One region of the Paenibacillus naphthalenovorans genome, then DNA from elsewhere that is predicted to be linked to it. Evidence: predicted binding sites of a transcription regulator. Region 1 holds the regulator's gene; each other region holds the start of a gene.
The links. The regulator Rex, encoded in region 1, represses fermentation and respiration genes when NADH is low (regulators of the CRP and FNR family bind a similar motif). The targets are predictions, from matches to a motif close to TTGTGAAATATTTCACAA.
Positions count from the first base shown of each region.

Region 1 (3,207 bases):
ATGCGGATTCATGCTTGAACCGTGCATGTCCCTGGTTTAAAAAATGCTTTTACCATCGTGCCCGGCATGACGCCAATACGGCGGATGTCATCATTACAAACCATTCGATGCTGTTCACGGATACGAAAGCGGAAAACCGGCTGCTGCCCGCATATAAACATTTGGTGATCGATGAGGCGCATCATTTTGAAGAAGTGGCCGGCAAGCATTTGGGCATTGACCTGCACTACCATGGCTTGATGAATACGCTGCATTGGTTATATAAAGATTCCCGGTCCGGCCAGTTGTCCTCCTTGCGCTTGCGGCTGCAGAAATTTGAGGAAGAACGGTCGCAAGGCTGGTGCGCAATGATCGATCAGGCCGTGGAGAAGCTTGTGCAACTAAAAGAGGAATGGGATCAGCTGACCGAACTGCTCTATCAACTGCTTGTTTCCGGGGGGGATGGCAGCCAAACGGAGGGCAGCTCGTTCGTGTACCGGGTGAAGAAGGACAAGCTGCCCGCCGGCTGGGACAAGCTGCTGATCTTAGAGGAGAACATGCAGCTTCATTTCAATGAAGCATTGCACCGGCTTGACCGGATGATCATGGAAATCAAAGAGGTTCAGGACGAATACGATGTGCAAAGCTCGATCACCGATTTGACCGGAACCGTGAAGGAACTGTACAGGCATCGGGATGCGCTGCATTTTTTTATGACGATGCCCGATGACAATTATGTCTACTGGCTCGAAGGCGGCATGTACAATAAGAACCGTTCGCTTCAGCTCTTCTGTGTGCCGGTAGATGTCAGCGAAATGCTGCGTCAAACCTTTTTCGGAGTGAAGGACAGCGTGATTATGACTTCAGCTACGCTTTCGGTCGGCAAATCGTTTGATTACACCTGCGAGCAGCTGGGGCTGGCTTACGGGGATCCGGACGGTAAGCTCAAAACCGTTCAGCTGCCATCGCCCTTCAATTACCGCAAGCAGGCGCTGGTCGCCATACCCCGGGATTTTCCGACGCTGCGGGGAGCCAGCGGCGAGAAGGAATTTCTGGACAAGCTGGTGCCGTCGCTGGCGGAAGTGGCGCTCGAAACGCGCGGCCGGATGCTGGTATTGTTTACATCCAACCGGATGCTCAAGGCCGCTCATGCGGGATTGAAGGACATGCTCTCTTCATTCGGAGTGACCGTACTTGGTCAAGGCGTAGACAGCAGCAACCGAAGCAAGCTGACCCGGTTATTTCAAAGCAACCCAGCCAGTGTGCTGCTTGGGACGAGCAGCTTTTGGGAAGGTGTGGACATTCCCGGCGATGCGCTCAGCTGTCTGGCGATTGTGAGGCTTCCGTTTCAGCCTCCGAATCATCCGCTTGTTGAAGCGAAGACGGAAAAGCTGAAGCAAAAGAACCAGAATCCTTTTATGAAGCTGTCCGTACCCCAGGCGGTCATTCGCTTCAAGCAAGGCTTCGGACGTCTGGTGCGAACGGCTTCGGATAAAGGAATTGTGATTATATACGACACTCGCGTTATCGATACGAACTATGGCAAGTATTTCTTATATTCGCTGCCAGGCCCGAAGATCGAGCACATGAATTCGAATCAGTTGGTACCAAGAATAAAGCAGTGGATGGGTGAAAATGCAGAATGAAAACTCCGAAAATATCCGAAGCGGTTGTTCGTCGGCTTCCGATCTATCTCCGATTTCTGAATGAACTCAGCAAGAAAAACGTACAAACGGTATCCTCTCAGGACCTGGGGCAAAAGCTGGATTTAAACCCTGCTCAAATCCGCAAGGATTTGGCCTATTTCGGAGAATTCGGGAAAAAGGGCATTGGATACGATGTGAACTATCTGATTGAAAAAATCCGGCAAATATTAAAGATCGACAAGGTGATCCCGGTTGCATTGGTCGGTGCAGGGAATCTGGGCCGGGCGTTATGCAATTATAACGCTTATCTTAAGGATAACATGAAAATTGTGGCCGTGTTCGACTCCCAAAAAACAAAAATCGGAGAATCGATCAACAATTTGAAGGTAAAACCGATGGAGGAGCTTTGCGATACGATTCAAGCGCTAAAGGTGCGGATCGGGATCATAACTGTTCCTGCCATGGAGGCGCAGCATGTGGCCAACCAGTTTGTCGAGGCAGGGGTGGAAGCCATTCTCAACTTTGCTCCGATGATTATCAAGGTGCCCAGCGGGGTTCGCGTACACCATGCGGATTTCACGACGGATCTGCAAAGTCTGGCCTATTATTTGGAGGAATAAAAGGAAGCCCGGTGCAATGATCCAGTTGCACCGGGCTTGTCTTTTTTTACGATATAAAGGGGAAAATAATTTTGTAAATCAGAAAGGCCAGCACCATGCTGATCGGGATCGTGATGACCCAGGTCATGACCATCCGGGTGACTGTGCCCCATTTGACATCATGAAATCTCAGGACTGAACCGGTACCGATAATCGATGACGAAATGACATGGGTCGTCGAAAGCGGCATCCCGAGATGGGTGGACGTTTGAATCACGATGGATGAGTTCAGGTCGGAGGCAAAGCCGTTGATCGGTTCAATCTTCAGCAGCTTTTTGCTCACGGTTTTAATGATTTTCCAGCCGCCGATCGAAGTTCCGAGCCCCATAGCGGTGGCCGCGGAAAGTTTCACCCAAAGCGGAACTTCCAAATCCGATTGGTAGCCGAGAGCAACCAATCCGAATACGATAATCCCCATGGCCTTTTGAGCGTCGTTCCCCCCGTGAGAAAAGGACAGCAGCCCGGCCGATAAAATCTGAAAGCCGCGGAAAGTACGGTTAAGCTTGGAGCGTGATTGATTGCCGCTCGCCAATATCAGTTGACGGATAATCCACATAATGATAAAGCCGGTGCCAAATGCAACGATAGGCGATAAAATGAGAATCAGTACGATTTGTTGGAATCCCGACCAGTTGACGCTGCTAAGCCCGCCTCCGGCGATGACCGCTCCGGCCAGCGATCCGATAAGCGTATGAGATGACGATGAGGGAATCCCGTAATACCACGTAAGCAGGTTCCAGATAATGGCTGATAGTAAGGCGGCGATAACAACATACATGCCGTTCTCGATCGCAGCAGGATTCGCTACGCTTCCGCCCACGGTTTTGGCAACTTCTGAAGAAAACAATGCACCTATAAAGTTCAGCACCGCTGCGTAAAATACGGCAAAACGCGGCGATAATGCCCTTGTAGATATGGAGGTT
Region 1 is NZ_CP013652.1:2,204,513-2,207,719, reverse strand. It holds gene dinG (ATP-dependent DNA helicase DinG) at 1-1,625, shown strand, start outside; gene IJ22_RS10935 (redox-sensing transcriptional repressor Rex) at 1,622-2,245, shown strand; gene IJ22_RS10930 (inorganic phosphate transporter) at 2,292-3,207, opposite strand, start outside.

Region 2 (3,207 bases), 2.0 Mb from region 1:
TGGTGCACCCACACGACCATACTGAGAATGGCAATCCCCAGAATGGAAAATACCATCGATTTATAGCCATAAAGCGTTTTGCGGGAGAAGGTCGCAATGACTTCGGAGAAGATTCCGAACGCCGGGAGTATGACAATATATACTTCCGGGTGAGCCCAAAGCCAGAACAGGTTCGCCCACAGCATATCCAGACCGCCGCCGGATAAGGTAAAGAAATGGGTGCCGTACAACCGGTCGAACGTCATCAGGGCAAGCGCCACCGTAAAGATCGGAAAGGCAGCCACAATGATCACGGATGTGATTAATGTCGTCCAGGTGAACATCGGCATTTTCATTAAAGTCATGCCTTTGGTTCTCATTTTGAGAATGGTGACGATAAAATTGATCCCTGTCATCAGCGTGCCGATCCCTGCGATCTGCAGAGCAATGGCATAATAGTTGTTGCCTATGCCGGGACTGAATTCTTTACCCGCAAGGGGGAAGTAGGAAGTCCATCCCGCATCGGGAGATCCGCCGATTACAAACGAGATGTTAAACAGCATCGCACCGCTGAAGAACAGCCAGAAGCTCCAGGCGTTCAATTGCGGGAAAGCCACATCCCTCGCTCCGATTTGCAGAGGAATAATGACGTTCATCAATCCGATCAGGAACGGCATCGCCATGAACAGAATCATAATCACGCCGTGCGTCGTAAAAATTTCGTTGTAATGCTGAGCGTTCAAAAACTGCAATTCCGGCCTGGACGTTTGCGCCTTCATTAACAAGCCGTCCATGCCTCCGCGGAAAAACATCAGAACAGCGGAGATGATATACATAATTCCGATCCGTTTATGGTCGACGGTGGTCAGCCATTCCTTCCACAGCCATCTCCACCTTTTGAGATAAGTCAGTGTTGCGACAATCCCGATTATGGTCAAAAGAATGGCAATCTGAGAACCTAGAATTAACGGATCCCCCGTTATAAAAAACTCATCCCATTTAATGCCCATGATGCCCACCTCCGTCGGTGTTACTCTGTTCTTTCTGCTCTACAGGACTGGTTTCTTTGTTCCCGGGATTACCTTTGTTCCCGGTGTTATCTATGTTCCCTGCGTTCCCTTTGCCTTTGTTCTGATAATTATCTTCTTCCTCAAACACTTTGCCCTGATAACCGTGATACCTGTACAGCTCAGGATGGGTGTACGTCAAGGAATCGGGCTCCGCATGGTTAACCCATTCCAGATGCGTATTGGAAAAAGTCAATCGTCCCAAATGAGTCGGTCTCAACAGCTCTTCATATTTTTCTTCCGTCAGCTTCGGAGCGGTATTGGCGACATCCTTTACCCATTGGTCAAAATCCTCTTGGGTTTGAGCCAACACCTCAAATTCCATATCCGCATATCCCCGGCCGTTGAAGTTGGTGTTCCGGCCTAAATACGAACCGGGATGATCCGCGACAAGATACAATTGCGTCTGCATTTTGCCCATCGTATATTTTTGTCCGCCTAAAGCCGGAACCCAGAAAGACTGCATGGTGCTGGCCGACGTTAATTTAAACAAAATAGGCGTATCCTCCGGTATATTGACATAGTTGACGGTCTCGATCCCCTGCTCCGGATAGCTGAAGATCCATTTCCAATCCGCCGAAGTGACATGAATCGTAATCGGCTTTTTTTCCTCATAGCCCTTGGGGACTTCCTCCAAATCATACAGCGTTGTTACCGTAGGGATCGTCAAGGCGACAACGATGAGGATCGGAATCGCGGTCCAAATGACCTCCAGCAGCGTACTGCCGTGCTCCTCCGGCGGCTCATAATCTTTATTTTCAGGCCTCTCGCGATATTTCCATACAATATAACCGAACAGCCCGAACACGACAACAACGACAAGCAGCATCCAAATCAATGACCAGTTAATCAGCTCCATAATGCTTCTGGCCACAGGTCCCTGGGGTTGAAAAACAACCAGATTCGGTTCGCAGCCGCTTAGCAGCACAACCAAAATGATTGCCAGTGGAGAAAATAGCAGCTTGCGGTAATTCATGGTGGCTCATCTCCTTTCAGAAACAGAGATTGCGAAAAATTTCACAATCTGTTCAAAATCTTTGTGATTCATTTCACTTGATAACTAGATCATAGCACGGCCTTTTCAAGGAAAGTGTTACAGATCGGTTAAAACTGTGACAAATCCGGGAATTTACTTGTTTCATAAAAATTCTGAAGGGAGCCAAACCGCTCGAGAAAACGCCGTGTTCTTGCGGATCGCCAAAACGGCAAAAAGACATCCTCTCAGGGATGCCTTTTTTCTCAAATAGCCATATCAATCTACAGGTGTATATAACCCGGATCGTTCCTTCATCCATTCGAACAAGTGAGAAACAATGACTTTCAATACGGCATAGCCGGGAACGGCCAAGATCACGCCAAGCACTCCGAATAAGTTGCCTGCCGTTAAAATAACAAAAATGATCGTAATCGGATGAATCTGCAGCGTTTTGCCCATAATTTGCGGCGAGATGAATTTGCCTTCAATTAACTGAACAATGGTCCAGATCACGATCATTTTCAGCAGCATGACCGGTGAAGTCATCGTGGCCACGATCAGAGCCGGTGTGATGGCAATCGCCGGACCCAAATAAGGTACGATACTCGTACAGGCCGCTACGATCGCCAGGACAAGGGAATATTCCAAACCGATAATGCGGTAGCCCACGTATAATAAGAAGCCGATGCAGCAGCTGACGATGATCTGTCCCCGGATATAAGAACTGATCTGATTATTCATCTCGATCATCACCCGGTGCGTTTCATCGCGAAGCGCTGTAGGTATGAAGCCCAAAATATATTGTGGGAGCTTTCGTCCGTCCTTCAGCAGATAAAACAATATAAACGGTACGATAATGACAGCGAGAATGGTTTCCGTTACAGCCCCCACAAAGCTTCCGATACTCGCTCCCGCACGATTCACAATTGCGGAAACTCTGGATGACAGGCTGTTCATCCAGTCGGTTGAGCTCGTACCCAGCGTTTGCTGAAGCTGATTAAAAATCGGACTGCCTATGAGCTGCCTGAACCTGGTTTCGAACTCTTTGCTGTATCTGGGGATGTTATCCATCAGCCCAAGTACTTGTTCGCGGATAAGCGGTACAACCGTCACCAGGAGCAGGGTAATCGCACAAATAATGACCAGATACAGAAGGAAGATCGCATAAACCCGTTTGATCCTCTT
Region 2 is NZ_CP013652.1:172,103-175,309, reverse strand. It holds gene qoxB (cytochrome aa3 quinol oxidase subunit I) at 1-989, opposite strand, end outside; gene qoxA (cytochrome aa3 quinol oxidase subunit II) at 979-2,022, opposite strand; gene IJ22_RS00820 (AI-2E family transporter) at 2,299-3,207, opposite strand, start outside.
Region 2: a site for Rex is predicted at 2,052-2,069, ahead of qoxA (cytochrome aa3 quinol oxidase subunit II). Genes of this name have one in related genera too.

Region 3 (3,207 bases), 2.3 Mb from region 1:
TAACGCCTGCAGGACCTTCATGAACCAGCACATCCACCGCGGCCGAAGAACACAGCCCCGCTCCGGCAATGAGCGTATCCTGCCGGTGATAGGCAGGAGAATCCTCATCCGATATAACCGCCGCGATTCCCCCTTGAGCATACCGGGTATTGCTGTCCAGCAGCGATTTTTTCGTCACCATCAATACCTTATGCTTTTCCGATGCTTTCAGAGCGGTAAAAAGACCGGCGATTCCTGCGCCGATCACGATGACATCCGTATAAACATGAGGAAGCTTCTCCAAATCAAAATTAACCAAGTACCGCGGTATCATTGATTCCCAACCCCACCCGTCCAAGAAGAGAAGTAGCGCATGCTACTTGACCTGCAACATGCGCTCCAAGGATGCTCTGGCCTGATCGGCCACGTGTTGTGGCACATAAATTTGGGGGCTGTTCGTCTCCAAACATTTGACCACCTTTTTCAAATTGTTGACTTTCATATTAGGACAAACCAAATACTTCGTGGCAAAATGGAATTTCTTGTTCGGACTGTCCATTCGCAGCTGGTAACCGGTTCCATCCTCTGTGCCGACGATAAATTCCTGGCAGTCGGATTCTTTGCAGTATTTAATGATCGCCGTTGTGCTGCCGACAAAATCGCCAAGCTTTACGACCTCCGGACGGCATTCCGGATGAACCACAAATTGAGCATTCGGATACTGCGCTTTCATTTCCTCTACATCTTTGACGGTCAACATGTCATGTGTGTTGCAATATCCTTCCCAAATAATCATTTTTTTGTCCGTAAATTTGGAAACGTAATCCCCCAGATTTTTATCCGGAACCCAGATGATTTCATCGGAATCGACCGAATTGATCACCTTGATCGCATTCGCCGACGTACAGCAAATATCCGTCTCCGCTTTAACCTCGGCCGATGTGTTGATATACGCAACGACCTTGGCATTCGGATGCTTTTTCTTCAACTCCCGAAGGCCATTCACATTGACCATGTCCGCCATCGGACAGCCGGCCCTTTCATCGGGAATGAGCACTGTTTTGTTCGGAGCCAGAATCTTTGCGCTCTCTCCCATAAAATGCACGCCGCAAAATACAATAACGTCGGCATCGGTAGATGCGGCCTTCTGCGCCAATAAGAAAGAATCGCCCCGAAAATCAGCCACTTCCTGGATTTCATCCCGTTGATAATAATGAGCAAGAATAATGGCATTACGCTCTTTTTTCAACTGGGCGATTCGTTCCTTCAGCTCTTGCTGCTGCTCCTTTTTTCGCTCCAATGCTAATGCTTCCATGAGGTACCATCCTTTTCTCAGCCCCTGCAGCCGGTATGAAAAATTCATTCATTGACTAGAGCAGTCTGGTGAAAATGTTCACAAAGCTTATAAAGATTTACACCTAATTTACACAACTGATAAAGCTATGTCAATGTTTAAATCACCTGAAAAACCCGGAAAAAATCCACAATTCCGGAACCCCTGTTCATCCGTACCCGGTCATAAGTCCAGTTTCGCAAAAAGCCGTCATGGACCCTGTAAAATACAAAAACCGGTGCTGTTTCCAGCACCGGTTTAGCGTATGGTTATTTATCTTTATCTGGGTCTTTGGAATATATTTTATCCAAATCCGATTGACTTTCTTTGCTTTCCTGCGAGGGCTGACTTTGGATGTTCACTTTCACTTCCTCGGATTTGGCTTCAGAGGAGCCGTCTTTCTCCAAAGGCGGCAGCGAACCTTTTTCGATCAGCTCTTTAATTTGATCCTTCTCAAGGGTTTCCCTCTCGATCAAGGTTTCCGCTACAAGACGAACCTGGTCTTTATATTGGGTAAGAATTTCTTTGGCCCGTTCATAGCAAGCGCGGGTCATCGCTTGCATCTCCTGGTCAATTTCATAAGCAATCGCATCGCTATAGTTTTGCTCGTGCCCAAAATCGCGGCCCAGGAAGACCTGACCCTGCGATGTGCCGAACTGCATCGGACCAAGCTTGTCGCTCATCCCGAATTCCGTAATCATGCGGCGAATAATGCCGGTAGCTCGTTGGAAGTCGCTATAAGCGCCGGTTCCGATTTCTCCGATGAACAGCTCCTCGGATACCCGGCCTGCCAGAAGTCCGGTGACTTTATCGAGCAGCTCGGACTTCGTCTGCATCATTTTGTCTTCGCCTTCCTTCGGCAGCATCATCACGTAACCGCCTGCGCGGCCGCGCGGAATGATCGTGACCTTATGCACCACATCGGCATTCTCCACATGAAGACCTACAATGGTGTGGCCCGCCTCGTGGTAAGCGACCATTCTCTTCTCCCGCTCGCTGATCAGCCGGCTTTTCTTCTGCGTCCCGACGATGACACGGTCGAAAGCCTCCTCGATCTCAGACATCGAGATATCCTTCCGGTTGCGGCGGGCTGCGATCAACGCTGCCTCATTAAGCAGATTCTCAAGATCCGCACCGGTAAATCCGGTCGTATAGCGGGACAGTTGATCCAGCTTCACGTCCTTATTCAGCGGTTTGTTGCGGGCGTGTACCTTCAGGACGGCTTCACGGCCTTTCAAATCCGGACGATCTACTGTAATCTGGCGGTCGAAACGACCCGGACGGAGAAGGGCCGGATCGAGAATATCCGGACGGTTTGTCGCAGCGATAATAATAATCCCTTCGTTTGCGCCAAAACCGTCCATCTCAACCAACAGCTGATTGAGCGTCTGCTCGCGTTCGTCATGCCCACCGCCCAAACCGGCTCCGCGCTGGCGACCCACGGCATCGATCTCATCTATAAAAATAATACAAGGGGCGTTCTTTTTTGCATTCTCGAACAAATCGCGCACGCGGGATGCACCGACACCGACGAACATTTCGACGAAATCGGAACCGCTGATGCTAAAGAACGGCACACCGGCTTCACCGGCCACAGCTCTGGCAAGCAGCGTCTTCCCTGTACCCGGAGGCCCGTTCAACAGAACCCCTTTCGGAATGCGGGCACCCACTGCCGCAAATTTGCGGGGATCCTTCAGAAATTCCACCACTTCTACCAATTCTTGCTTCTCTTCATCGGCTCCGGCGACGTCCTCGAAAGTGACGCGTTTTTTCTCTTCATTATAAAGCCTTGCTTTGCTCTTGCCGAAGTTCATCACCTTACCGCCGCCACCTTGGGCTTGATTCAGCAAGAAGAAGAACAGAATGAAGATGATCACGAACGGGATGATGGAGGT
Region 3 is NZ_CP013652.1:4,519,575-4,522,781, reverse strand. It holds gene nadB (L-aspartate oxidase) at 1-313, opposite strand, end outside; gene nadA (quinolinate synthase NadA) at 356-1,294, opposite strand; gene ftsH (ATP-dependent zinc metalloprotease FtsH) at 1,582-3,207, opposite strand, start outside.
Region 3: a site for Rex is predicted at 1,361-1,378, ahead of nadA (quinolinate synthase NadA). Genes of this name have one in related genera too.

Region 4 (3,207 bases), 1.8 Mb from region 1:
TGCCAAACCTGTCAAGAACTGCACACCGCGTTTTTCCAGGCTCGCTGTCGCACGTTCGATCAAATCCGCAGAGAAAATCGGCAGAATGGTTGGCATAGCTTCGACCAGGTAGAGCGATACATCTTCAAAATTCACGCCGTTTTTGCGGCAAATGCCCGGCAGCTCGTCCGCAAGTTCTCCAACCAGCTCGACGCCTGTGAGGCCGCCGCCGCCGATAACGAAAGTAGCGTCCGCTTTATTTTTCGTTTTGCTGTATTCGCGAATCCGTTCTTCCACATGCTTGTAAATGCGGTTAGCATCGTTTACGGATTTCAGTGTAAAGCTGTTTTCTTGAAGACCTGGAATGCCGAAGAAGTTGGTTTCGCTGCCAAGAGCTAGAACCAATGCGTCGTAGTTGTAGGTTGTGCCGTCGGCCACTAAGACTTTACGCGCTTCCAAATCGATATGTTCAATTGTTCCGACCTTTAATTGGATGTCTTTGCCTTTAAACAATTTTTCCAATGGCAGCGCAACAGCTTTTTCCGCCACGTTACCTGCAGCAAGACGGTGCAGCTCCGTAATGATTTGATGCGTCCCAAAGCGATTGATTACAGTAATCGAAGCTTCTTCTATCGATAAATTTGCACGAGCGGAAAGGGCGCTTAACAAGCCGCCGTAGCCGCCACCCAAAATTAAAATTTGCTTTTTCACGTTCAGTCCCCCGTTCAGTTCCATCAATTAGGCTTTTTGTTTTCTTTCGTTCATAATATCCAGATACGCTTGCGCAAAACGCAGCATTCTTTGCAGCTCCGGATCTTTAAGCAATTTCAGCATGCCGAACAGGCCGATGGTGGCATCGCTTTGCTCGGCACGATCATTGGCTTCGATTGCGGCCGACGCTATGGCTTTTGCCTTTTCCTCGAGCGGTTTGACCACTTCCTGGATACCGCCTACCATATCTTGAATAAGCACGCGGTCTGTAGCTACTTTTTGCACCAGATCATATGTTTTCGTTAGAAGCGTCATCATTTCGGTGAGCTTCGGAAGCTGATCCACCAACACAGTCAAGGATTCTTGCACTTCAGGCTTTAACAATTGATCCAGCACATCCGGCTTCCCTTGTACCGCGGGAGTTTCTTGTTCCGATTTCTGAATGGTTGTTTCTAACATTTGCTACGTTCCTCCTTATTTCGTGTAAATAGTATCTTGCTCGTCGCTGCAAATATGGATGTTATATATAATAAACATAATTTACTATATTTTCCGTTGTGAAAATCTTCACATTGAATGGATCACAGAATTGCACGCATCCGAGCCACTTTTCTTATTGTACACCTATTTTGTACATTTTGCATGATTTTGTGTCATTTTTTTATTAAAAAATTTTTACCACCTCGATCTCCAATTTTTTACCAAAAACTCAGGAAAATATTAGTTATGAAAGAAGCGATACCCTCTAACACCGTTTAGATCATATTCATAAAGGAAGCCACAATTCATTTATTTTATGTTATATTATATTACATGAAGTTATTTCGTAGGGTGCTCCCTATTTTGCTCCAAACCACACGACAAACCCGGAATTCAATATATGCTGGAAAGCTGGAAAGTTTATGAGGGAGTATTTCTATGAAATGGTTCCAAGGTCCGACACAAACCACTCGATCCGAACACATTGAAGATTATGCGATCCGTAAGATTCCTTCGTATTATCGTTGGCCGATTCCGGCCATCATTGCCGTTCTGCTCGGCAACTCAACGGCCATGTTTTTTTTCACCTTCGGGGCGCAGTTGAGTTATGTCGTAGGGTGGCCTGATATGCTGTGGCCGCTTAGCTATTTTTTTATCGGCTCGACGATCATCGGTATGATGATGATCCGTTTAGCCAGCAAAGAAGGGCTGACCATAGATTTGATGACGCGCGGCATGGGCTTCGGTTATATGGGTTCTGCCGTTACCTCTTTCATTTACGGAATGAACTATGTATTTTATTTTTTATTTGAAGGTACGATTGTAACGCATGCCATTTCCTTATATTTTCATGTGGAGTTTGATGCGGTAGAAGGGACCTTGATATTTGGGGCATTAGGTTTGGTCAAGCTGTTGTTTGTATGGTATGGAATGAAGGCACTGCAAATTTTCCAAACCTGGGGAGTCGTGATATACGCCTTATTGCTCGGACTTTGTTTATATCAATTGACCCATCATTATCAGGTTGCGGGACCGGATCGGTGGGTGCTGCCGTGGCTTCCGGAACACTCGATGTGGATTGCATTCATGATGGCGAATGGGCAAATGGTGTTTCAAGGTCTTATGGCTGCCGATTACGGGCGTTTTGCAAAAGAAAATTCGGGATATCGGGGAGGATTCCTGGCCATGATCGGCATGCTTGTCCCGATGTTTGTTACAATCCTCATCGGGCCGTTGTTTGCTTACACGTTAATGCCCACGATTACAGGTGGCGATGCTAAGATGCTGGCTGCGGATTCCGGCTATGTTTTCCCGAAGGTGATAGGAATCTGGGGAGTGCTGTTTGTTCTGGTTACCCAGTTTCGGGTGAATGTCATGAATTTGTATTCCGGTTCATTGGCTCTTTCCAATACGTTTTCGCTGGCCTTCCGATTTAAGCCCGGGCGCCAGTTTTGGATGATCATAGTTTATGTATTGGGATGCGTGTTTTATTCTTTTAATATTGTGCAGTACCTCGAAAACTGGCTGGCGATTACCGGGATTTTGACGAATACATGGATCTTTATCATGCTCGCCGATCATTATGTATGCCGTAAGCTGCTTAGACTGGGGCCAACCGATTTTATCGAATACCGCAGGCCTTTCTTATACCGGTGGAATCCGACGGGATTGATTTCTCTGGGATTTGGCGTATCTGTCGGGGTTTTCGGCATGCTGGGGCTATATCCGATATATTATGCATCCTTTTTATCCATGATCGTCGGCGCTGTACTGCATATTATTTTGACTGCAGCCACGAGAGGCTTTTATTATTTTACCGAGTTTCCGTATGACCGGGAGACCCATTGGATACCTCCTTCCTACTATAGAGGAAAAGCGCCTGACGGGTAGAGGAAGGTCTGGATTAAGTGGACAGGTGGTGATAAGATGACTAAAGATCAATGTGAGATTTGTTCCAAACTCATCGTCGGGGAGCCGGTCATTCATGTTGCGGGATTTCCTGAAAGAGATCATACATTTTGTTCGGCATTATGCCGT
Region 4 is NZ_CP013652.1:3,999,006-4,002,212, reverse strand. It holds gene IJ22_RS19620 (NAD(P)/FAD-dependent oxidoreductase) at 1-690, opposite strand, end outside; gene IJ22_RS19615 (DUF1641 domain-containing protein) at 718-1,149, opposite strand; gene IJ22_RS19610 (purine-cytosine permease family protein) at 1,609-3,060, shown strand; gene IJ22_RS19605 (hypothetical protein) at 3,097-3,207, shown strand, end outside.
Region 4: a site for Rex is predicted at 1,246-1,263, ahead of IJ22_RS19615 (DUF1641 domain-containing protein). Genes of this name have one in related genera too.